DNA from 3 places in the Paracoccus sp. SM22M-07 genome. Region 1 is predicted to be linked to each of the others. Evidence: riboswitches for the same ligand, from Rfam matches in the RefSeq annotation. Region 1 holds a riboswitch; each other region holds the start of a gene.
The links. Region 1 has a riboswitch for cobalamin ahead of IE00_RS08550 (energy-coupling factor ABC transporter permease). Riboswitches for the same ligand answer to the same signal wherever they lie in the genome.
Positions count from the first base shown of each region.

Region 2: linked by a shared signal. The riboswitch ahead of IE00_RS17800 (ABC transporter ATP-binding protein) and the one ahead of IE00_RS08550 (energy-coupling factor ABC transporter permease) in region 1 are both predicted to bind cobalamin.
Region 3: linked by a shared signal. The riboswitch ahead of IE00_RS16750 (TonB-dependent siderophore receptor) and the one ahead of IE00_RS08550 (energy-coupling factor ABC transporter permease) in region 1 are both predicted to bind cobalamin.

Region 1 is NZ_JPKW01000004.1:331,405-339,287, forward strand. It holds gene cbiE (precorrin-6y C5,15-methyltransferase (decarboxylating) subunit CbiE) at 1-156, shown strand, start outside; gene IE00_RS08535 (cobalamin biosynthesis protein) at 153-494, shown strand; gene cobM (precorrin-4 C(11)-methyltransferase) at 491-1,264, shown strand; gene IE00_RS08545 (cobyrinate a,c-diamide synthase) at 1,261-2,586, shown strand; cobalamin riboswitch at 2,607-2,830, shown strand; gene IE00_RS08550 (energy-coupling factor ABC transporter permease) at 2,863-3,528, shown strand; gene cobF (precorrin-6A synthase (deacetylating)) at 3,525-4,262, shown strand; gene IE00_RS08560 (CAP domain-containing protein) at 4,259-5,452, opposite strand; gene carB (carbamoyl-phosphate synthase large subunit) at 5,610-7,883, opposite strand, start outside.
Region 2 is NZ_JPKW01000019.1:15,239-23,121, forward strand. It holds gene IE00_RS17785 (TRAP transporter large permease) at 1-877, shown strand, start outside; gene IE00_RS17790 (L-idonate 5-dehydrogenase) at 896-1,984, shown strand; gene uxuA (mannonate dehydratase) at 1,981-3,210, shown strand; cobalamin riboswitch at 3,427-3,643, shown strand; gene IE00_RS17800 (ABC transporter ATP-binding protein) at 3,957-4,733, shown strand; gene IE00_RS17805 (ABC transporter substrate-binding protein) at 4,752-5,690, shown strand; gene IE00_RS17810 (iron ABC transporter permease) at 5,687-6,736, shown strand; gene IE00_RS19565 (Calx-beta domain-containing protein) at 7,285-7,883, shown strand, end outside.
Region 3 is NZ_JPKW01000015.1:24,552-32,434, forward strand. It holds gene parA (ParA family partition ATPase) at 1-586, shown strand, start outside; gene IE00_RS16735 (ABC transporter ATP-binding protein) at 583-1,317, opposite strand; gene IE00_RS16740 (iron ABC transporter permease) at 1,317-2,303, opposite strand; gene IE00_RS16745 (ABC transporter substrate-binding protein) at 2,300-3,082, opposite strand; gene IE00_RS16750 (TonB-dependent siderophore receptor) at 3,069-4,883, opposite strand; cobalamin riboswitch at 5,013-5,200, opposite strand; gene IE00_RS16755 (NAD-dependent deacylase) at 5,237-5,920, opposite strand; gene IE00_RS16760 (hypothetical protein) at 5,928-6,230, opposite strand; gene IE00_RS16765 (HAD family hydrolase) at 6,468-7,163, shown strand; gene IE00_RS16770 (DMT family transporter) at 7,160-7,883, shown strand, end outside.

The sequences.
Region 1 (7,883 bases):
GGGGTCACGCTGGAAACCGAAAGCCTGCTTTCGGCCCTGTCGGCCCGCCACGGGGGCGATCTGACCCGCATCGACATCGCCCGCGCCGCCCCCTTGGGCGGCATGCGCGGCTGGCAGGCGGCGCGGCCCGTGACGCAATGGGCGGTCACCGCATGAGGGTCGCGGGCATCGGCTGCCGCCCCGGCACGCCCGTCGCGGCGCTGATCCAGGCGGCCCGTGGTGCCGACATGCTGGCCACCATTCCCGAACGCGCCGACCTGCTGCGTCCCGTGGCGGACCGGCTTGGCCTGCCCCTGCGCATCGTGCGCGTCGCGGGCATCCCGACCCCCACGCAATCGCCGCGCATCCAGGCCCTTCATGCCACCGGATCGGTGGCCGAGGCCGCGGCCCTGGCCGCCGCAGGTCCCGCCGGGCGGCTGACCGGCCCGCGCATCGTCTCGGCCTGCGGCCGCATCACCATCGCCATCGCCATCGCCATCGCAGAGGTTCCATGACCATCCATTTCATCGGCGCAGGGCCCGGCGCGGCCGATCTGATCACCCTGCGCGGGCGCGACCTGATCGCGGCCTGCCCCGTCTGCCTTTACGCAGGCAGCCTGGTGCCCCCCGCCCTGCTGACCCATTGCCCGCCCGGCGCGCGCATCGTGAACACGGCCCCCCTCAGCCTTGACCAGATCATCGACGAAATGCAGACGGCCCATGCCGCGGGACAGGACGTGGCGCGGCTGCATTCGGGCGATCTGTCGGTCTGGTCGGCCATGGGCGAACAACTGCGCCGCCTGCGGGCGTTGGACATTCCCGTTCAGGTGGTGCCGGGGGTGCCGTCCTTCGCTGCCGCCGCCGCCGCGCTGGAAAGCGAACTGACCCTGCCCGGACTGGCGCAATCGGTGGTGCTGACGCGCACGCCGGGGCGGGCATCGACCATGCCTGCGGGCGAAAGCCTGACCGCCTTCGCGGCCACCGGCGCGACGCTGGCGATCCACCTGTCGATCCATGCGCTGGACCGGGTCGTGGCCGATCTGACCCCCCATTACGGCCCCGATTGCCCCGTGGCCGTCGTCTGGCGGGCCAGCTGGCCGGACCAGCGGGTGATCCGGTCGACCCTGTCGGGCATCGCGGCGGCCGCCCAAGGCATCGACAGGACGGCGCTGATCCTGGTCGGCCCCGCCCTTGCCGGGGACGGGTTTGACGACAGCCGCCTTTACGCCGCCGATTACGACCGCCGATACCGTCCCGTCGGGCCAGACCCGAGGTTCCCCGAATGAGCACCCCCGGATTGATGATCTCGGCCCCCGCCTCGGGGACCGGCAAGACGATGCTGATGCTGGGGCTGCTCAGCGCGCTGCGGCGGCGGGGCATGGCGGTGCAGCCCTTCAAGTCGGGGCCCGATTACATCGACCCGGCGTTTCACGCGGCGGCCTCGGGGCGGGCGTCGTTCAACCTGGATGCCTGGGCGATGCAGCCGGGACGGATCATCGCCCATGTGACGGGCCAGCCGGATGCCGACCTGATTCTGGCCGAAGGCTCGATGGGCCTGTTCGACGGGGTGGCGACGCCGGGGGAAACCGGCATCGGATCCAGCGCCGAGGTGGCGCAGATGATGGGTTGGCCCGTCGTGCTGATCCTTGACGTCTCGGGGCAGGCGCAATCGGCGGCGGCGGTGGCGCGGGGTTTCGCGACCCTGCGCCCAGATCTGCCCTTTGCGGGGGTCGTGCTGAACCGCGTCGCGTCCCCGCGCCACGACGCCCTGATCCGCGAGGGCATGGCCGAGGCGGGCATCACCGTGCTGGGCGCCCTGCCCCGTCAGGGCAACATCACCCTGCCCGAACGCCACCTGGGCCTGGTGCAGGCAGAAGAAACCCCGGAATTACAGGCAATCCTGGACCAGGCGGGCGACTTTTTCAGCGCGCATTGCGATCTGGACGCCATCATCGCCGCCGCCGCCAGCCGCGCCCTGCCGGATGCCGATGCGCCCCTGCCGATCATCGCGCCGGGCGGGCGGATCGCGCTGGCCCGCGACGCGGCCTTCAGCTTTACCTATCCCCATGTCCTGCAGGCGTGGCGCAAGGCCGGGGCGACGATCCTGCCCTTTTCGCCGCTGGCCGACCAGGCGCCCGATGACAGCGCCGATTGCTGCTGGCTGCCGGGTGGATATCCCGAACTGCATGCGCCGAAACTGGCCGCCGCCGACAGCTTCCGCGGCGCCATGCACCGCTTTGCCGCGACCCGGCCCGTGCATGGCGAATGCGGCGGCTATATGGCGCTTGGGGCGGGGCTGGTCGATGCGGCGGGCGAACGCCACCGGATGCTGGGCCTGCTGGGGTTGGAGACCAGCTATCACAAGCGCCGGATGCATCTGGGATACCGCCGCGCCGAACTGGTCGCGCCCCTGCCGGGTGTTGGGCAAGGCGCGCTGCGCGGCCATGAATTCCACTATGCCTCGATCACCGACCAGCCCGATGCGCCGCTGGCCCGCGTCACCGATGCCAATGGCGCGGCGGTGCCCGAAACCGGATCGTGGCGCGCGACCCGGGCCGGGCAGGTCACCGGCACCTTCTTTCACATGATCGCACCGGCCGCGACTTGACGCGCGCGGGCCGATCACGTCTATCTGATCGCCTGGATGGTGCCCATCAGGACGCTCAAGCGTCGGGCTTCATCGGGAATGGGGAAGGGTGGACCCAATCGCGGCACCCGAAGCCTCAGCCGCCCCCGCGACTGTATGCGGAGAGCGTGCGTCACCGACGCCACTGGGCCCCACGGGCCTGGGAAGGCCGACGCCACGCCCTGACCCGCAAGCCAGGAAACCGGCCATGCAGGCAATTTTCCCGCCGTCGGGGATGACGGCCACAGGAGACTGAACATGCATATCGAACATGGCGTCGTGACCGGCGCCAAGCTGATCTTGGGCTATGCCACCGCGGCCACGGCCGGCCTTTACACGCTGAAGATCGCCGCCACCGCGCTGCGCGAACGCGGGATCGCATCGCTGGCCGGGCGCGGCCTGCTGGCCACCATCGCCACCTTCGTCTTCTTTCAGGTCCTGCCCACCGCGCCCGTCGGCGTGTCCGAGGTGCACCTGATCATGGGATCGACCCTGTTCCTGCTGTTCGGGGCGGCACCTGCGGCCATCGGGCTGGCGCTTGGGCTGCTGGCGCAGGGGCTGTTCTTCGCACCCGCCGATCTGCCGCAATACGGGATGAACGTCACCACGCTGCTGGTGCCGCTGTTCGCAGTCTCGGCGCTGGCCGGGCGGATCATCGCGCCCCGGACCGCCTATGTCGATCTGACCTATGGGCAGGCACTGGCGCTGTCGACCGCCTTCCAGGGCGGCGTCGTGGCCTGGGTCGCGTTCTGGGCCTTCTATGGCCAGGGGATCGGCGCATGGTCCGGTGTCGCCAGCTTCGGCGCGGCCTACATGCTGGTCATCGCGCTGGAGCCGCTGGTCGATCTGGCCGTGCTGGCGGGCGCGAAATCCCTGCGCGGGCTGCGCGGCAGCGGGCTGGTCACGCCGCGCCTTTTCGCATGATCGACCTGACCCTGATCGGGATCGGCACGGGCAACCCCGACCACCTGACCCTGCAGGCCATCGCGGCCATGCGGCAGGCGGATCTGGTGCTGATCCCGCTGAAGGGTGACGACAAGGCCGATCTGGCGGGCATCCGGCGGGCCATGCTGGATCGGCACCTGACGGATGCGCCCCTGCGGCTGGCCGAATTCGACCTGCCGCGCCGGGATGCCGCCGACCCCGATTACCTGAACGGCGTCGAGCGCTGGCACGATGCCATCGCGGACGCCTGGCGCGCCCAGATCGACCGGCACCTGCCGCAGGGGGGCCGCGTCGCCCTGCTGGTCTGGGGGGACCCGTCGCTTTATGACAGCAGCCTTCGGATCGCGGCGCGGCTGGATCTGGCCGTCACGGTCATTCCCGGCATCACCGCCATTCAGGCGCTGTGCGCGGCCCATGCGATCCCCCTGAACGATCTGGGCGCCCCCGTGCAGATCACCACGGGGCGGATGCTGCGCGATCATGGCTGGCCGCAGGGCGTGGACCGGCTGGTGGTCATGCTGGACGGGCAATGCGCCTTTGGCGGGCTGCCGGGCGACACGCGCATCTGGTGGGGGGCCTTTCTGGGCATGCCCCAACAGATCCTGGACAGCGGCACGGTAGCGCAGGCAGGCCCCCGCATCATCGCCACGCGCCGCGCCGCAAGGGCCGCGCATGGCTGGATCATGGACTGCTATCTGCTGGCGCGCGGCTAGAACAGGAAGATGTCGTCGGCCACGTCCTGAACCGACAGGTCGGACCCTTGCACCAGAATGTGGTTGCCGTCGGACAACGTGATCAGGACGCCGCGATCGGTCCGCTGCACGTGATCATCCAGGAAATCGGCCATCGACCCATCCACCAGACCATCGGCGATCATCAGGCGATCCTGGCCCGCGGTGAAATCGGTGACCACGTCGCGCCCGAAATTGCCGGCAAAGATGAACTGATCCGCGCCATCACCTCCGCTGAGCAGGTCAGCGCCGCCCCCGCCGATCAGCACGTCGCGCCCCGCCCCGCCATACAAGGTGTCATTGCCATTGCCCCCCAGCAGGCGGTCATTGTCCATCTTTCCCAGCAGGCGGTCGTTGCCCGCCTCTCCCTTCAGATGGTCGCGGCCCGCCCCGCCGGCCAGCGTGTCAAAGCCGATGCCGCCGGACAGGACGTCGTTGCCCATCTGCCCGACAAGCCGGTCATGACCCTTCTGGCCCATGATGAAGTCATCGCCCTGCCCGCCAAGCAGCACGTCACGGCCCCCGCCGCCCGCAATCAGGTCGTCACCCCCATAGCCCGACAGCGTGTTGTCGGCCGATCCCTTGATAATGCGATCATCCGCGCCGGTCCCCTGCGGGCCGGTCCGCAGCGGGCCATGCGCATCCAGCCAGGTGGCCTTGGACATGGCCCCCATGAAGGGGCGGTCGATCTGGGTGATCGTGACCCCCGGCGCCAGGTCTAGGGTCACATCGCCCCCGGTCGCGGCGAAATTCTGCGTGGCCATCAGGATCTGATAGCCGCTGAAGTCGCCGACCTGCAGGCTGATGCCGATATGATCGACCTTGGAATCAAGGATATTGGCGCGGTGCCCGGAGCTGTTCATCAGGTTGGTGTGCAGCTGCGCAACCTCGTCCAGCAGCGAACCGTCGCCATCGACCGAAACATAGGCCAGGTTTTCGGTCACGCGCCAGCTGCCCTCCAGCGGGAAGTCGGCGGCGCGAACCCGGTCCGTCGCCGAAGATCCCGAGGCCCCGTCATGCGAAAACCGGTCATTGCGCAGCATCCAGCCGCTATGCGCATCAGAGGACTGGTTCAGATGCGTTTCCAGCGTGACAGGGTCCAGGCCGTGCCCCGCCCTTTCGCGATTGACCAGTTCAAGGAAATATCGTTCGGCGGACGTGGCTTGCGACATGGGAACCCCTTGCTTTGCCTGCGGCGATCCTGGCCCCGAAGGGCGGCAATCATGGGTTGTTCTTAGCAGAGATAACTCGCCTCGCGAAGCATGACCGCGCGTCGGCTGACAAAGGTCAAACCCCGGCCCCGCCATGGGGGCCGGGATGATGGCCGGATCAGGCCTGCAGGCTGCGCACGCCCACTTCACCCTCGCCGCGCGACTTGATCGCGGCGACGGCGGCGATGCTGCCCGCGGCCGTGGTGAAATACGGGATCTTGTCGTACAGCGCGACGGCCCGGATTTCGCGGCTGTCGGCGATGGCCTGCACACCTTCGGTGGTGTTCAGAACCATGGCGACATCGCCGTTCTTCAGCCGGTCGACGATGTTCGGGCGGCCTTCATAGACCTTGTTGACGCGCTGCGTCTCGACGCCGGCGGCGGCCAGGAAATCGGCCGTCCCCGATGTGGCGATCAGCGTGTAACCCATCGCCACCAGATCGCGCGCCGCACCCGCCAGCGCCTCGGTCTTGTCGCTGTCCTTGACCGAAACGAAGACGCGGCCTTCATGCGGCAGATGCGTGCCGGCCCCCATCTGCGCCTTCAGGAAGGCGCGGGCAAAGTTGCGGTCCCAGCCCATCACCTCGCCGGTGGAGCGCATCTCCGGGCCCAGCAGGGTATCGACGCCGGGGAAGCGCGCGAAGGGCAGCACGGCCTCCTTGACGCTGAACCACGGGGTGATCGGATCGGCCAGGGTCAGCGGGTCGGCGAAGGGCAGATCGGTTTCCGGACCGACCCCCGCAGGATAGGGCGCCCGTTCGGGGAAATTCGACATCGGTTCGCCCGCCATCAGGCGCGCGGCGATGGATGCGATGGCGCTGTCGGTGGCCTTGGCCACGAAGGGCACCGTGCGGCTGGCGCGCGGGTTGACCTCAAGGACGAAGATCTCGCCGTCCTTCAGCGCGAACTGGACGTTCATCAGGCCGACCACGTGCAGGGCGCGGGCCATGGCGACGGTCTGGCGCTTGATCTCCTGGATGGTCTCGGGGGTCAGCGTGTGGGGCGGCAGCGAACAGGCGCTGTCGCCGGAATGGACGCCCGCTTCCTCGATATGCTCCATGATGCCCGCGACATGGACGTTCTCACCGTCCGACAACGCGTCCACATCGACCTCGATCGCGCCGGTCAGATAGCTGTCCAGCAGCACCGGGTTCTTGCCCGACACCTTCACGGCCTCGGTGATATAGCGGCGCAGGTGATCCATGTCGCGCACGATTTCCATGCCGCGCCCGCCCAGGACATAGGACGGGCGGATCACCAGCGGGAAGCCGATGTCATGGGCGATGGCGATGGCCTGTTCGGCGCTGCTGGCGATGCCATTGACCGGCTGGCGCAGGTTCAGACGGTTCAGCAGATCCTGGAAGCGTTCACGGTCCTCGGCCAGGTCGATGGCGTCGGGGGTCGTGCCCAGGATCGGGATGCCCTCGGCCTCCAGCGCATTGGCCAGCTTCAGGGGGGTCTGGCCGCCGAACTGGACGATGACGCCGTGCAGCGTGCCGTTCTGCTGTTCGGTATGCAGGATCTCCAGCACATGCTCGAAGGTCAGCGGTTCGAAATACAGCCGGTCGCTGGTGTCGTAATCGGTGCTGACCGTTTCCGGGTTGCAGTTGACCATGATGGTTTCATAGCCCGCATCCGTCAGCGCATAGCAGGCGTGGCAGCAGCAATAGTCGAACTCGATCCCCTGGCCGATCCGGTTCGGACCGCCGCCCAGAATCACGACCTTCTTGGCATCGGTCGGGCGGGATTCGCATTCGACGTCACCCATCGCGGGGGCTTCATAGGTCGAATACATATAGGGGGTCTGCGCCTCGAATTCGGCAGCGCAGGTATCGATGCGCTTGAAGACAGGGCGGACGTCCAGGGCGCGCCGGGCGCGGCGGACGGCGTCTTCGTCCTGGCCGGTCAGATGCGCAAGGCGGGCGTCGGTAAAGCCCATCATCTTCAGCTTGCGCAGGCCATCCACGTCCTGCGGCAGGCCGTTTTCGCGCACGACATGTTCGGCGTCGATGATCTCGCGGATGCGCGCCAGGAACCACGGGTCAAAGCTGGTGACACGCTGGATCTCGTCGTTGGACAGGCCAAAGCGCATCGCCTCGGCGATGACGCGGATGCGGTCGGGGGTGGCCTTGGACAGGGCCGCGATGACGGCGGGCTTGCCCTGGTCGGCGGCGCCCTCGATGGCGATCTCGTCCAGGCCGGTCAGCCCGTTTTCCATCGAAGTCAGTGCCTTTTGCAGCGATTCGTGGAAGCTGCGGCCGATGGCCATGACCTCGCCCACGGATTTCATCGCGGTGGTCAGGTCGGGCTTGGAGCCGGGGAATTTTTCAAAGGCAAAGCGCGGGATCTTGGTGACGACATAGTCGATCGAGGGTTCGAAGCTGGCCGGCGT
Region 2 (7,883 bases), on a different contig from region 1:
CGCGGCGGCGGTGACGGCGGCGTCCTCGACCGTGGGTCCGATGATCCCGCCAAGCGTGCCGATGATCATCGTGGGATCGCTGTCGGGCCTGTCGGTGGGCAAGCTGTTCCTGGCCGGGGCCGTGCCGGGCCTGATGCTGGGTTTCGCGATGATGATCGCCACCTATTTCATCGCCCGCCGCCGCCATTTCCCGCGTGAGCCGTGGCAGGGCATGGGCGAGCTGCTGTCCTCGTTCACGGGCGCGGTCTGGGCCATCGCGATGACGGTGCTGATCGTCGGCGGCCTTCTGGTGGGCATCACCACCCCGACCGAGACGGCGGTCATCGCCAGCCTCTATGCCGCCATCGTCGGCCTGCTGGTCTATCGCGAACTGCCCGTCCGGCGCATCCCCGGCATCATCGTCAACAGCGCCATCAGCTCGGCCGGGATCCTGGTCCTGGTGGGCACGGCGAATGTCTTCGGCTGGATCCTGGTGGCCGAACGCATCCCGCAGATGCTGGCCGACGGCGTGCTGTCCATCACCGACAACAAGTTCCTGGTGATTCTGCTGATCAACCTGCTGCTGCTGTTCGTCGGCATGTTCATGGAAACGATCGCGGCGCTGATCATCCTGTTCGTCCCCCTGCAGGCGTTGGCCGCGGCGGTGGGCATCGACCCGCTGCATTTCGCCGTCTTTGCCGTCCTGAACCTGATGATCGGGCTGACGACGCCGCCGGTGGGGGTCTGTCTGTTCGTGGCCGCCAACATCGCCCGTCTGCCCCTGTCGCCGGTGATCCACGCCATCGCGCCCTATATCGTCACCAACCTGATCATCCTTCTTCTTGTCAGCTATGTGCCCGCCCTGTCGACCTGGCTGCCCAACACGCTGATGCCCTGAGGCCCCATGACCAATCCCATGACCAACCGTGTCGTCTGCCTGCATGCGCAGGACGACCTGAGACTGGAAACCCGCCCCGCCCAGGCCCCTGCCCAGGGCGAGGTCCGCGTGGCGATCCTGGCCGGGGGCATCTGCGGGTCGGACCTGCATTACTGGCTGGAGGGCGGGATCGGCACGATCCGCGTGCGCGAGCCGATCATCCTGGGCCACGAGGCCGCCGGACGGGTCGAGGCGCTTGGCCCGGGCGTCACGGGGCTGGCGGTCGGGCAGCTGGTGGCGATCAATCCGTCGCATCCCTGCGGGACCTGCGATTTCTGCCGCCAGGGTCTGGAACGTCATTGCACGGCGATGAAGTTCAAGGGTTCGGCCATGTATCTGCCCCATCAGCAGGGCATGTTCCGCGACCTGATGGTGATCGGCGCCGCCCAGTGCCACCCGCTGCCGCAGGGGATCGGGCCGGGCGCCGCCGCCTGCGCCGAACCGCTGGCCGTCTGTCTGCACGCCGCTCGTCGGGCCGAGGATTTGGCAGGGCCCTTGACCGGCAAGACGGTGCTGGTCACCGGGGCCGGGCCCATCGGCGCGCTGTGCATCGCGGTGGCGCGCCAGCGGGGGGCGGCCCGGATCATCGTCACCGACATCCAGGACGCGACTCTGGCCGTCGCGCGCCAAATGGGCGCCGATCACGCGGTCAACACCCGGACCGATCCCGACGGGCTGGCCCCCTGGCGCGAGGGCAGGGGCCAGGTCGATCTGGTCTTTGAATGTTCGGCCGCAGCGCCTGCGATCGCCGACGCGGTCGCCTGCCTGCGTCCGCTTGGGACGCTGGTCCAGGTGGGGGTCGCAGGGCCGACCGCCCTGCCGCTGAACGTCATGGTCGGCAAGGAGATCCTGTTCGTCGGCTCGCAACGCTTCGACGTCGAATTCGCCGAGGCGGTCCAGATGATCGGGTCGCGGGCCATAGACCCGACCCCGATGATCACCGCAACCTTTCCCGCCGATCAGGCGCATCAGGCATTCGAGACGGCGCGCGACCGTGCGCGTTCGGTCAAGGTGCAGATTACCTTTGCCGCCCAAGGCGGCCAGCCCCACAAGGAGGCCATGGCATGAGACAGACCTGGCGCTGGTTCGGACCCAAGGATCTGGTGTCCATCGACGACATGCTGCAGGCCGGGGTCGAAGGGGTGGTGACCGCCCTGCACCACGTCCCCACCGGCGCGGTGTGGCAGCCCGCGGACATCGCGCAGCGGCAGGCCGAACTGGCCGTCATGTCGGACGGCGCGCCCTCGGGCCTGTCATGGGAGGTCGTCGAGAGCCTGCCCGTCTCGGAGGACATCAAGCGCCAGAGCGGCGACTGGAAGCAGCATGTCCTGAACTGGAAAACCTCGATGCGCCATCTGCATCAGGCGGGGATCAGGGTCATCTGCTACAACTTCATGCCGATCCTGGACTGGACGCGCACCGATCTGGCCTATCGCCTGTCGAACGGCGCGACCTGCATGCGCTATGACGCCGTCGATTTCGCGGCCTTCGACCTGTTCCTGCTGCAGCGCGCCGGTGCCGCGGATGATTACGCCCCCGAGGTGGCCGAGGCCGCCCGCGCCCGTTTCGCGGATATGACCGAGGCACGCAGGGAACAGCTGTCCGGCAATGTCGTCTTCGGCCTGCCCGGCGCGGCCGAACGCATGTCCATGGACGATGTGAAGGCGCATCTGGCGCATTACCACAGCATCCCGGCCGAACGCCTGCGGGGCCATCTGGTCGATTTCCTGGCCGAAGTCGCACCCCTGGCGGACGAACTGGGCATGCGCCTGTGCTGCCATCCGGACGATCCCCCCTTTCCCCTGCTGGGCCTGCCGCGGATCATGTCGACCGAGGCCGATTACAAGGCGGTCATGGATGCGGTGGATCTTCGCGCCAACGGCATCACGCTTTGCACCGGGTCGCTTGGGGCGCGGGCGGATAACGACCTGCCGGGCATGATGCGGCGGCTTGGCGACCGCGTCCATTTCCTGCATCTGCGCAATGTCGCACTGGAGGACCGCCAGCTGGGCGGGTCTTTCCACGAAGCGGCCCATCTTGAGGGCAATACCGACATGGTTGCCGTCATCGCCGCCGTCCTGGAGGAGGAAGCCCGCCGTCGCGCGGAAGGCCGCGCCGACTGGCAGATCCCCATGCGCCCCGATCACGGCCAGGACATCCTGGATGACCAGCAGCGTCGCGCCCAGCCCGGTTACCCCGCCATCGGGCGCCTGAAAGGCCTGGCCGAACTGCGCGGCATCATGACCGCGCTGGCTCACCCCTCCGTCGCCAAGGCATTGCGGCAGCCGCAATAGGCTGCCGCAGCGGTCGCGGTTCGTCCCACGACGGCCGTCGACCGCCGCTGTCGGAATGCGACCCCGCAGTGACGGCGCGGCATTGCGGATGCGCGGGGAGGCAGACCGCTTGCATTCCCCTTTCGCCATCCATTATATGATATATTATAACATAACGTAAACGGGTGCCTGACCTGTGGCGTGGTGCCTTCTGTCTTGACCCGTTCCGCACGGGGCGTCATTCATGCCGGTGATGGTTCCCGACCAAGCCACGCGCGGTCGGGTGAAAAGGGAACACGGTGCGGTGTAGCCATCAGGCGCCAAATCCGTGACTGCCCCCGCAACTGTAAGCGGCGAGCGTCCCCCGATGCCACTGTGCCCCCTGGGGCATGGGAAGGCGGGGTATGCCGCGACCCGCGAAGTCAGGAGACCTGCCATCATGCTGGACAATCACCGGGCGGGGTGCCCCGGAAGGAGAATTTGGTGGCTGACATATCGCGACGGCGGGCGTCCCTGCGCGCCTTATCCGTGCCGCAAAGGGCGCGGTGCCTGTTTTCTGCAGATGGAATTCGGGGTTCGATCCGAAAGGTGAAGCCGGGGGCATCCGGACCTTTGACGCGCATCAGACCGGGCATTTTGCCGGCTGATCTGCCGGTTCCTGCCCCGACCCGTGCCGGTTCCAGCGACGGATGCCGCCGCCGCACTGATCTTCGGCCCGTAGCCATCATGCCGCGCCGGCGGTGCAGGCCTTGCGCGGCGGTGTCCGGATGATCCCCGCGGTAGAGCTGCGTGATGTCAGCTGGGGACCGCCAAAGGGACAAGACATTCTGTCGGATCTTGGTTTTGCCGTGCCCCAGGGTCAGATCATGGCCATCTGCGGCGCGAACGGGGCGGGCAAATCATCGCTGTTGCGCTTGATCTATCGCCATCATGCCCCCCGCAGTGGGGTCGTGAGGGTGCTTGGGCAGGATCTGTGGCAATCCCGCGCCACCGAGGTCGCCCGCAACGTGGCCGCCGTCCTGCAGGAGCAGCCGACCGATTTTGCCCTGACGGCGCGGCAGATCGTGGCCCTTGGGCGGTTGCCGCATCGGCGGGGTTGGCGGGCGGGGCTGTCCCTGGCCGATGACGGGGATGCAGGCATCGTCGGCGCCGCGATGGAGCGGATGCACCTGACGGCCTTGGCGGATCGCCCATTCGGAACCTTGTCGGGCGGCGAGCGTCAGCGCGTGATGGTGGCCCGCGCGCTGGCGCAGGAGCCGCAGGTGATCGTTCTGGACGAGCCGACCAACCATCTGGACATCCGCCACCAGTTGGAGCTGCTGGCCCTGCTGCGCGGGTTGGGGTTGACGGTCATCGCCACGCTGCATGACCTGACCCTGGCGGCCGGATTTGCCGATCGCATCCTGGTCCTGGCCGGGGGGCGCATCCTGGCCGACGGCCCCCCCGACCAGGCGCTGACCGAGGCCACGCTGGCCCATGCCTTCCATGTGAAGGCCCGGATCGACCATTCGGGTCATGCGCCCCGCTTTGCCTTCCATCTGTGACGCCGAAAGGACCGATTGATGTTTCGCCCTGCTTTTGCCGCCCTGCTGCTTCTGGCCGCGGCCGCACCCTGTCATGCCGTGACCGTCCAAAGCTGCGACCGGATGATCACCGTCGATGAACCGCCGGCCCGTGCCGTGTCGAATGACGTCAACCTGACCGAGATGATGCTGGTGCTGGGACTGCGCGACCGGATGGTGGGCTATACCGGCATTTCCGGTTGGAAGACGCTTGACGAAACCATGCGCGCCAAGGTGGCCGAACTGCCCGAACTGTCGGAAAAATACCCTAGCAAAGAGGTTCTGGCGGGGTCGGGGGCGGATTTCTTTTTCGCGGGTTGGAATTACGGCATGACGGTCGGCGGCGAGGTGACCCCCCAGACGCTGGCGCCCCTTGGCATCCAGGTCTATGAACTGACCGAAAGCTGCATCCATCTGGGCCCGCGTCCCCGGTCCAGCATGGAGGACATGTATGCCGACATCCTGAACCTGGGCCGCATCTTTGCCGTCGAGGATCGCGCGGAGGCGCTGGTGGCGGACTGGCGCACCCGGTTGAAGACCCTCACCGCGGGGGTGGATCGTGAAAGGCCGCTGCGGGTCTTCATCTATGACAGCGGAGAGGAGTCGCCCTTCACCGCCGGTGCCCATGCCATGCCCACCGCCCTGGTCGAGGCCGCCGGGGGGCGCAACATCATGGACGATCTGGCCAAAAGCTGGGCCGGGGTCAGCTGGGAGCCGGTGGTCAGCCGTGACCCCGAGGTGATCGTCATCGTCGATTACGGGGACGTCACCGCCCAACAGAAGATCGACTTCCTGAAGAACAATCCCGCCCTGGCCGATATCGATGCCGTCCGAAACGACCGCTTCGTGGTTCTGGACTATGTCGAGGCGACGCCCGGGCCACGCAACATCCATGCGGTCCAGACGCTGGTTTCGGCCTTCCGGACGGTCGGGCCATGACCGAAACCACAGCCGCGCCCCTCAGTGGGCGGCGTCTTGGCCCCAAGCTGGGCCTGGGCGGCGCTTTGGTGGCGATCATGCTGGTCACCGTCGGGTTCGCCGTCTGCCTGGGCACCGTCCCTGTTCCCCCCATGACGGTTCTGGCGGTGGTGCTGGATCACCTGCTGCCGGGCATGATCGACCGGGATATCAGCGCCGGCCAGGCCAGCATCGTCTGGCAGATCCGCCTGCCCCGCGTGATCCTGGCGGGGCTTGTGGGCGCGGGATTGGGCCTGGTCGGCGCGGCCCTGCAATCGGTCACCCGCAATCCGCTGGCCGACCCGCATCTGCTGGGCATCTCGTCCGGCGGGGCCTTCGGCGCGATTGCCGCGCTGCTGCATACAGGGATGTTTCTGGGGGGGCTGACCGTGCCCCTGATGGCGTTTGCCGGCGCGCTGATGGCGACCGCGCTGGTCCTGGGGGTTGCGCGCCTGTCGCGGGCCTGCAGCGCAGACCGTCTGGTGCTGACCGGCGTGGCCGTCAGCTTTGTCATCATGGCCTTGGCCAACATATTGATCTTTCTGGGTGATCCGCGTGCGACCCATACCGTCGTCTTCTGGATGCTGGGCGGGCTGGGGCTGGCGCAATGGTCCCATCTGCCTTGGCCGCTGGCGGTTTTGCTGCCCTGCGGTCTCTGGCTCTGGTCCCGGTCGGAGTCGCTGAATGCCATGAGTTTGGGCGACGAGACCGCCTCCAGCCTGGGCATCGAGGTCGAACGGTTTCGCCTGTCGATCTTCGTGGCGGCGGCGCTGATTACCGGGGTGATGGTCGCCTTTTCGGGATTGATCGGCTTCGTGGGTCTGATGATGCCGCACCTGGTCCGCCTGGTCCTTGGCGGCGACAACAGCCGGATCCTGCCCGGTTCGGCCTTTGCGGGGGCCGTGTTCCTGATTGCGGCCGACGCATTGGCCAGGTTCGCCCTGGCCCCCGAGGATATTCCCGTCGGAGTCGTCACGGGGCTATGCGGCGGTCTTTTCTTTATCTGGATGATGAGCCGAAAGGCGTAGTCCGGTTGGCGACCCTTATCCTTTTGTGGGTGTAATTTATGCAAAAGGATGAGACGATAATAAATACTTACCCTTTCCGGTTGTTTATTGCTGCTTATGCCAATTGCTCTGCGTGGCACATAAGGGCTTTTTAAAGGTAAAGCACGCCAGTGGGCTTTGCATTTGGCGGTTGGGGCATCCGCAACTGAATAGAGCTGACCGGTGCGGCGGTATCCCGCAGCATGCGTTGTCCCCAATAATCCCGGCGATGACCCTCCCTGACTGGGGGGCATATCATCTGGCCCTAAGCCAACAAGCATTGCTGATCATCCCCGGCCTGGTTTCGGGGGGCCTTGGATTGCAATAGCGCTTTGATAACATTTGATCCGAGATTGATTTTTAAAGAACAAGCCGCAGGGGAAAGGTAAATGTCCTTTCTGATGGAATATTGGTCTTCTTTTGTTTGCCAAACCAATTAATAATTTTACGACCGAATCGGATATTCAGACATTCCGCTTCCGGGTTTCAAGTCATCAGCATCGCGTCAAGAGTTGAAAAGGAAGTCCAGCATGGAACCGATTATCACCATCGACAGCCCGCGCGTCACGGAAGGGTTCTACAATACCCTGACATTCACCGTCCGCCTGTCGGCACCGGCGACGGATGCCGTGACGGTGGATTACCAGGCGCTGCCCCAGACGGCCGGATGGGAAGACCTCTACAGCACGCTTTCCGGAACGGTCACCTTCGGGATTGGGGAAACGGTCAAGACGATATCGGTGCGGGCGTCGCATGAGAGCGTGGACGAAGCGGACGAGGCCTTCGTCCTTGAACTGCGCGATCCGATCAATGCGACCTTCGGCAACAATATCCACAGCCTGTCGACGCTTGGCTGGATCCTGGACGATGACGGCAGCACCGCGAACAACCGTGCCATCGCGGTTTCCGACCCGATCGTCAACGAGGCGGCCAACGGCAAGGTGTCATTCATCGTCAGCCTGTCCCAACCCTTCCCTTCGGATCAGACCTTCACCTATCGCACCTATGACGTTTCGGCCGAGGCGGGGTCGGACTATGTCCAGAAGAGCGGCCAGATCAAGTTCCTGGCAGGCCAGACCGAGGCCATCGTCGATGTTGATCTGATCAACGACAACCTGCCGGAAACCGC
Region 3 (7,883 bases), on a different contig from region 1:
GACGCTGGCGGTGAACCTTGCGGTGTCGCTGCATGGTCGTGGCCATTCGGTGGCCCTGGTCGATACCGACCCGCAGGGCAGCATGGGCCGCTGGTTCATGGAACGCATGCAGGCGCAGGGAGAGGACGAGGCGATGGATTTCTCGACCTCGTCCGCCTGGGGGGCCAGCTATGAGAGCGAGAAGCTGAAGAAGCGTTTCGATTTCGTCATCATCGACACGCCGCCCAAGATCGACAGCGATCTGCGCCCTTCGCTGAAGGTGGCGGATCTGGTGCTGGTACCCGTCGCCACCAGCCATGTCGATCTGTGGGCGACCGAAGGGGTGCTGGACCTGGCGCGGCGTGAAAAGGCCGATGTTCTGGTCGTCCTGAACCGCGCCCGTCCCAACACGCGCCTGTCGGCCGAGGTCGCCGAAAAGGCGCAGGAGCTGGGCGCTAGCGTCGCCCAGGTGCAGATCGCCAACCGCGTCAGCTATGCCGAGACTTTGGGCCAAGGCCTGGGCGCCATCGAAGCCCCCCGGTCAGGTCCCGCCCGGACCGAGATCGCAGCCCTGACCGATGAGGTCCTGGCCAGGCTTGAGGTCTAGACCGGCAGGATCGCCAGCCCGTCTGGGGTCCGGACACGGCGCAGGGTGATCCCGAACGCCCGGGACATCAGGTCGTCCCGCAGGACCTGGTCCGGCGTGCCGTCGGCGATGACGCGCCCCTGTGCCAGCAGCACCAGCCTTGTGCAGAAACGCGCCGCCAGCCCCAGGTCGTGGATCGAGGCGATCACGCCGTGTCCCTCCTGCGCCAGGGCGGCGAACAGGCGCATCGTCGCCAGCTGTTGCGCGGGGTCCAGCCCCGCGATCGGCTCATCGGCCAGCAACAGCGGCGTGTCCTGTGCCAAGGCGCGGGCGATCAGCACCCGCGCCTGTTCCCCGCCCGACAGGCGCTGCGCCGTGCGATGCGCGAATTCGCCCAGACCCATCCGCGCGATGGCACGGTCGATGGCATCGCGGTCGGCTGCCGTCCCGCCGCCGCCGGGCCATGGCAGACGTCCAAGTGACACCAGATCGCGCACGCTGACGGGCCACGCGATTTCCTTGGCCTGCGGCAGATAGGCGGCGTGACGCGCCCGTGCGGGGGCCTCCATCATGGCCAGCGACGACCGGCCCGTGGCGGGGATCAGGCCAAGGGCGGCCTCCATCAAAGTGGATTTTCCCGCACCGTTCGGGCCGATCAGGCCGATGAATTCGCCCGGACCGATGCCCAAGCTGACGCCCGTCAGGACGGGCCGGTTGCGGCGGGTCACGCAGAGGTCGTGCAGTTCCAGCATCAGATGCGTCCCCCGCTGCGGGTCTTCCAGATCAGGTGCAAGAACAGCGGTGCCCCCACGATGGCGGTCAGCACGCCCAGCTTCAGGTCGCGTTCAGGAACGATGACCCGCACCGCGATATCGGCCGCCAGCAACAGCGCCGCCCCGCCCAATGCCGAGGCGGGCAGCAGCCGGGACGGCCGCGCCCCGACCCAGGGGCGCAGCAGATGCGGCACGACCAGCCCGACGAAGCCTATGGCCCCCGCAACCGCCGTCGCGGGACCCACGATCAGCGCGACGCCCGCGATCAGCCGCCAGCGCAGGGCGGTGCCGTCGATCCCCAAGGCCTGGGCCGCAGCCTCGCCCAGGGTCAGGGCGTCAAGACCCCGCGCCGTGGTGGCGATCAGGGCCGCGCCCAGGATCATCGGCGGCAAGGCCAGCGCGACATGGACCAGCGACCGGTCGGCCAGCGATCCCATCAGCCAGAAGATGATCTCGTTCGCGGCATAGGGGTTGGGCGACAGGTTCAGGACCAGCGCCGTGCCCGCGCCCGCCATGGCCGAAATGGCGACCCCTGCCAGGATCAGCGTCACCGACCCGCCACGCGGGCCCGCCAGCGCCACCAGAAGGCCGATGCCAACCGCCGCCCCGGCCAGCGCCGCCACAGGCAGCGCCAGCGCGAAGGCCAGCGCGGCCCCGGTCTGGATGGCGATGACCGCCCCCAGGGCCGCCATGCCCGACACGCCGATCAGCCCAGGTTCGGCCAAGGGGTTTCGCAGATAGCCCTGCATCGCCGCCCCGGTCAGGCCCAGCCCCGCACCCACGGCCAGTCCCAGCATCGCGCGGGGCAGGCGGATCTGACGCATCACGATGGGCAGGGGGCCGTCGCCGCCAAGCGTCAGCGCCTTGAGGCTGGCCAGCGTCCCGACCGCCGCAGGCCCGATCAGCACCGAGGCCATGAACAGCGCCAGCACCAGCGCGATCAGCAGGCGAAAGAGCGGCGTCATGGCAGGCTTTCGATGGCGTGCAGGATGAAGGGCGTGCCGCAGATCCAGGCGCTGTCGGTGGTGACGGTCGGTGTCCGCGCGGCATGGCGAAGGGCGGGATGGTCCAGGATCGCTTCGGCCCGGGACCGGCCCGGCCAACGCGCCCCGGTGACGATCAGGTCAGGTCGGGCCATCACCAGCTGCTCCAGCGGCAAGGTGCCGGAATGGGTGATGCCCAGATCATCGGCGATGTTGTGCCAGCCCGCCTGTGCCAGAACCGTCCCGGTCAGCGTCTGCCCGCCCGCGGTGAAGCCGTTGGCGTCGTAAAAGACCGCGCGGCCCTTGTGGCTGTGCGCGATGGCGGCCAACCCGGCATCGAACCGGGCCAGCAGGGAACGGGCGGCGTCCTGACGGCCCAGCAGGTCGCCCATCAGGGTGATCTGGTCGCGGATCTGGGGGATCGTGTCGGCCGGCGGCAGGATCTGCACGGGGATGCCAAGATCCTGCAGCATCGCCACGGCGGGCCCCGCCGAGAATTGCCCGGTCAGCACAAGGTCGGGGTCCATCAGGTAGATTTCCTCGGCCAGGCCATGATTGGCGGGCAGGGCCTTGGCGGCCTCGGCCATGGGCGACAGTGCCGGGTCCTGGGCATAGCTGCCGACAGACACCAGCTGCCCCGGCGCCGCCAGCATCAGGGCCAGCTGATCCGTGCACAGGTTCATCGACACCACCCGTTCAGGGGCGGCCAGCGCCGGTGTGCCCACCAGCGCCAGCAGAAGGCAGGCTTCAGAAGGACGCACGCAGCCCCGCAAAGATCGCCCGGTCCGAGGTGCCGTAACCCTCCAGCACCTGGTATTCGCGGTCCAGCAGGTTCTCGACCCGCAGATAGCCGGTGGTGGTTGCGGTCAGGTCGCGTTCGATCTGGGCGTTCAGCACCGTGAACGAGGGCATTTCCGTGCCGTCATCCAGCAGCCCGTCCTGATAGGTCGCCTGAAGGCTGGCCCGGGTGGCGGGGTCCAGATCGGCCTCGATCCGCAGGGTCGCGCTGCGTTCGGGAACGCGGTTCAGCGGGTCGCCATCGGGGTCGCGCGTGTCGGTATAGGTCAGGTTGCCCGACAGGCGGATGCGCTCGGTGATGGCGGCCCGGCCCGTCAACTCGATCCCCTGGGTGCGGCTGTCGCCGGTGATCTGCTCATAGCCGAAACTGTCCAGAGAATAATCGATCAGGTCGGTGACCTTGGTGTGGAACAGGGTCACGCCGATGCTGCTGTCGGCGGTGGGGGTGTAATCTACGCCGATCTCGGCCCCGGTGGCGGTTTCGGGGGTCAGATCGGGGTTGCCGCCCCAAGTGGCGTAAAGTTCATAAGGGGACGGCGCGCGATAGCCGCTGCCATATTGGCCGCGCAGCGTCACGGTATCGGTGGCCCGCCAAGCTATCGCCAGACGCCCGGTTTCCTTGCCGCCGAATTGCGAATTGTGGTCGTGCCGCGCCGACAGGGCCAGGTCCAGATCCGGCGTCGCCGCCCATTGGGCCTCGGCATAGAGCGAATTCGTCAGATAGCGCGCATCGGTCGCATCGCCCTGAAAGCGTTCGTCGCTGTGGCTTGCGCCCCATGCCAGCGTGACGTCCCGCCCCACAAGGGTCGAAGCGTCATAGGCATATTCCGTCCGCTCTCCTTCATAGGGATAGGTGACGCCGTCAAAGGTTTCCTGACGCGATGTTTCGCTGCGCTGAACCGAAAACCCGTGACGCGCAGCACCGATGGCATAATCCGCAAAGATCCGCGCGCCGCGCATGATGCCCGCGCTGCGATCGGCATTGTCGACCAGCGTCGGGAAATCGCCGTCGGTCTCCACGCGGGTCTCCTGCCAGAAGCCTGCCACGCCCACGGTCAGGTCGGGCGTCAGGTCCTGGCTGGCCGACAGGGTGACGCGGGTGGCGCGGGCACCGTCATCTTCGGTGTTGCCGTCGTTTTCATCGGCGACCGAAAAGCCGTCGGTTTCGTAATGCTGCACCGTCAGGGCGGCGCGCTGGGTGTCGTTGGCGGCCTGCAGCCCATAGGACAGGCGGGTGCTGGCATTGCTGCCATATTCGACGCCTGCCTGCTGATGCAGCCCCTGGCGGTCGGCATCCAACGTGGTGATCGAAATGACACCGCCGATCGCCTCGGAGCCATAGAGCGCGCTTTGCGGACCCTTCAGCACCTCGATGCGGGCGATGTCGGCGGTCAGCATCGCGCCCGCGTCAAAGCGGATCTGCGGTGCGGATGGGTCGCTGACATCGATGCCATCGATCAGGACCTTGACGTATTGGGTCGGCAGGCCGCGCAGGCGCAGGGTCGATTGCGTCCCGAACCCGCCATTCGACGTGGCCGAAACGCCCGGCAGGGTGGCAAGGTAATCGACCAGGCGCGTGGTGCCGCTGCGCCGCAGGTCATCTTGGGTGACGATCTGGACATCGGCGCCGGTGCGCCCCAGTTCGGTTTCGGTCTGGTTCGCCGACAGCACGATTTCGGGCAGCAGGATCGGTTGGTCCTGTGCTGCGGCGGCACAGGGGGCTGTCAGGGCGGTGGCAAGGAAAAGGCGGGTCAGCAAGGGCACGTTCTGCATCCTTCGGGATGCCCGGACCAGTCGCGGCCGGGCGGGTATGGTCAGTCGCGACCCCAGGGGGACCCGACGGCGAATACCACCACGACGGAAGATCCGTTTCGCATATGCGCCCCGCATATGCTTTGGGTGATCGCGCTCGGCAGGTCTCCTGGCTGGGCGGGTCGTCGCTTGGCCGGACCTTCCCATCCCTTTGGGGACAGTGGCATTCCCGACGTTGCTGACCGCTGACAGTTGCGGGGGCAGCCGCAGATTCACACTGCGTTCCCTTTTCACCGGGCGAACCCGGAACCGAGGCAGGACGGGCCTAGCCCATCGCCCCCCTGCGACGCAAGATTTATCCGATGTCAGCGCCGGCAGATGTCGTCGACCCAGGCGGGCACGGTCCGGCTGGCGGGGCCCAGGATCTGATCGTCGAAATCGGCGGCGTTCATGCTGGCGTCCAGGTTCAGCTCCAGGCAGGTGGCGCCATTGCGTCCGGCGTGCTGGGCAAAGCCTGCCGCCGGATAGACATTGCCGGAGGTGCCGATCGCGACGAACAGATCACTGGCTTCAAGCGCCTGCCAGATGCGTTCCATGTGCTGGGGCATTTCCCCGAACCAGACGATGTCCGGTCGCGTCGCCGGCTTGCCGCAGGCGGGGCAGGGATCGTCAGGGGACATGACCATCGGGGCGGGCCAGCCATGCCCGCATTCGGCGCAGGTGGCACGGTTCAGCGCGCCATGCATGTGGATGACATCGGTGCTGCCTGCGCGTTCGTGCAGGTCGTCCACGTTCTGGGTGACCAGGGTCACGTCGTGACGGGTGGCCAGGCGCAGCAGCGACAGATGCGCGGCATTCGGCCGGGCCGCGGCGGCTGCCTTGCGGCGCATGTTGTAGAAATCGTGGACCAGCGCGGGGTCCTTGGCAAAGCCTTCGGGGGTGGCCACATCCATGATGCGGTGGTTTTCCCACAGCCCGTCGCTGGCGCGAAACGTCGCCAGCCCGCTTTCGGCCGATATTCCGGCGCCGGTCAGGATCGTGATGCGCATCGCGCCGTCAGCGGCAGAGACGTTCCGACTGGGACGCGAAATTGCGATAGCGGCGCCAGAACGAATTGTCCGAATCACGCTTGGAGGTCCGAACCTCCTGGGCGCGGTGCGGGTCGCGGAAGAAGGCCGCGGCCTTGCGCTGGTCCGAACGCGACAGGGTCTGGTTCGCGACCTGCTGGATGCAGCCGCACAGGGGCGCGTTTCCACGGGCCCGGTCCGAGCGCACGCAGGCATTGTCGATGGGTCCGGCCATGGCCAGGGGCGTGGTCAGCATGACGGTGGCTGCCGCGATCACAAGACGGTTCAGCATGGGGCTGTCTCCTCGATTCTCGTCCTCGGATGTCGAGGATGCCGGTTGGTTCCGGTCTTTCTTGCCCCGACGGATGGTCATTCATACCAAAAAGGGGGCCGCGTCTCAATCACGTTACAGGCATGGGTTGTCCGGAGAGGGGCCTTTCGTCGGCATCTTGTGGCGCGCCGGGGGTTGCCAGACGCGCGTTCCCCCTGCATTCCGTGCAAAAGCCGACGCGCAAACAGGAGCATTGGGATGATCGACGCCATCGGATTGGATGCTGATGACACCCTGTGGGAGAACGAGACCTTCTTTCGCGTGACCGAGGCCGAGTTCGCGGCGCTGCTTGGCGATCACGGAGAGGCCGAGACCATCGCCTCGCGGCTCTATGACGTCGAGCGGGCGAACCTGCAGCGCTATGGCTATGGCATCAAGGGGTTCACGCTGTCGATGGTGCAGACGGCGGTCGAACTGACGGATGGTGCGGTGGACGGACGCACCATCGGGCGCATCCTTGAAATGGGACGCGAGATGCTGGCCCATCCGGTGCATCTGCTGCCCGATGTCGCCACGGCGCTGGAGGCGTTGCAGGGACGGCGGCTGATCCTGATCACCAAGGGCGACCTGATGGACCAGGAGCGCAAGGTCGCGGCATCGGGCATGGCGGATCTGTTCGACGCGGTCGAGATCCTGGCCGACAAGACGCCCGAGGCCTATTCGCGGGTGATGAACAGCCACGGCATCGCGCCGGACCGGTTCCTGATGGCGGGCAATTCGATGAAAAGCGACGTGATCCCGGTGCTGCGGATCGGCGGTTGGGGGGTCCATATCCCCCATGGGCTGACATGGATCGCCGAACATGCCGAAGCGCCGGATCACCCCCGGCTGCGCGAATTGCCGACCATTGCGGGATTGCCGGGACTGGTCGCGGATCTTGAGGCATCGGCATGAGCGCCTTTGCCCGCCTGTCCGACAACGGCAAGGCATCGTTGTTCATGAGCGCGTCCATGGCGATGTTCGCCTTCGAGGATGCCTTCATCAAGACCCTGACCCGATCCATGCCGGTCTGGGAATTGCTGGCGATCACCGGGCTGGCGGCGATGGGGGTCTTCTGGATCAAGTTGGCGATGCAGGGGCAGTCGCTTTGGACGCGCGACCTGCTGCACCCGATGGTCGTCCTGCGCAACATCGGAGAGATCATCGGCGCCTTCGGCTTCGTGACGGCCCTGGCACTGGGTGAACTGGCGACGACATCGGCCATCCTGCAGGTGCTGCCGCTGACGCTGGTTCTGGGGGCGGCGCTGTTTCTGGGCGAACAGGTCGGATGGCGGCGCTGGTCATCGGTGGCGGTGGGGTTCGCCGGGGTGCTGCTGATCCTGAGGCCGGGAACGGCGGCGTTTCATCCGTCGATGCTGCTGGCGGTGATGGGGGTGATCGGGTTGACCCTGCGCGACCTGGCGACGCGCAGAATCCCGAAGGGCGTGCCGTCGGACCAGTTGTCGGCGTCTGCCTATGGCGCAATGGTGCCTGCAGGCGTGCTGCTGGCGATGCTTAGTGGCGAGGCGGCGGTCATGCCCGACCCGACGCAGGTGGGGTTGCTGCTGGGCACGCTGGTCTTTGGCGTGTTGGGATACACCGCGCTTGTGGCCGCGTCGCGCATGGGCGAGGCAT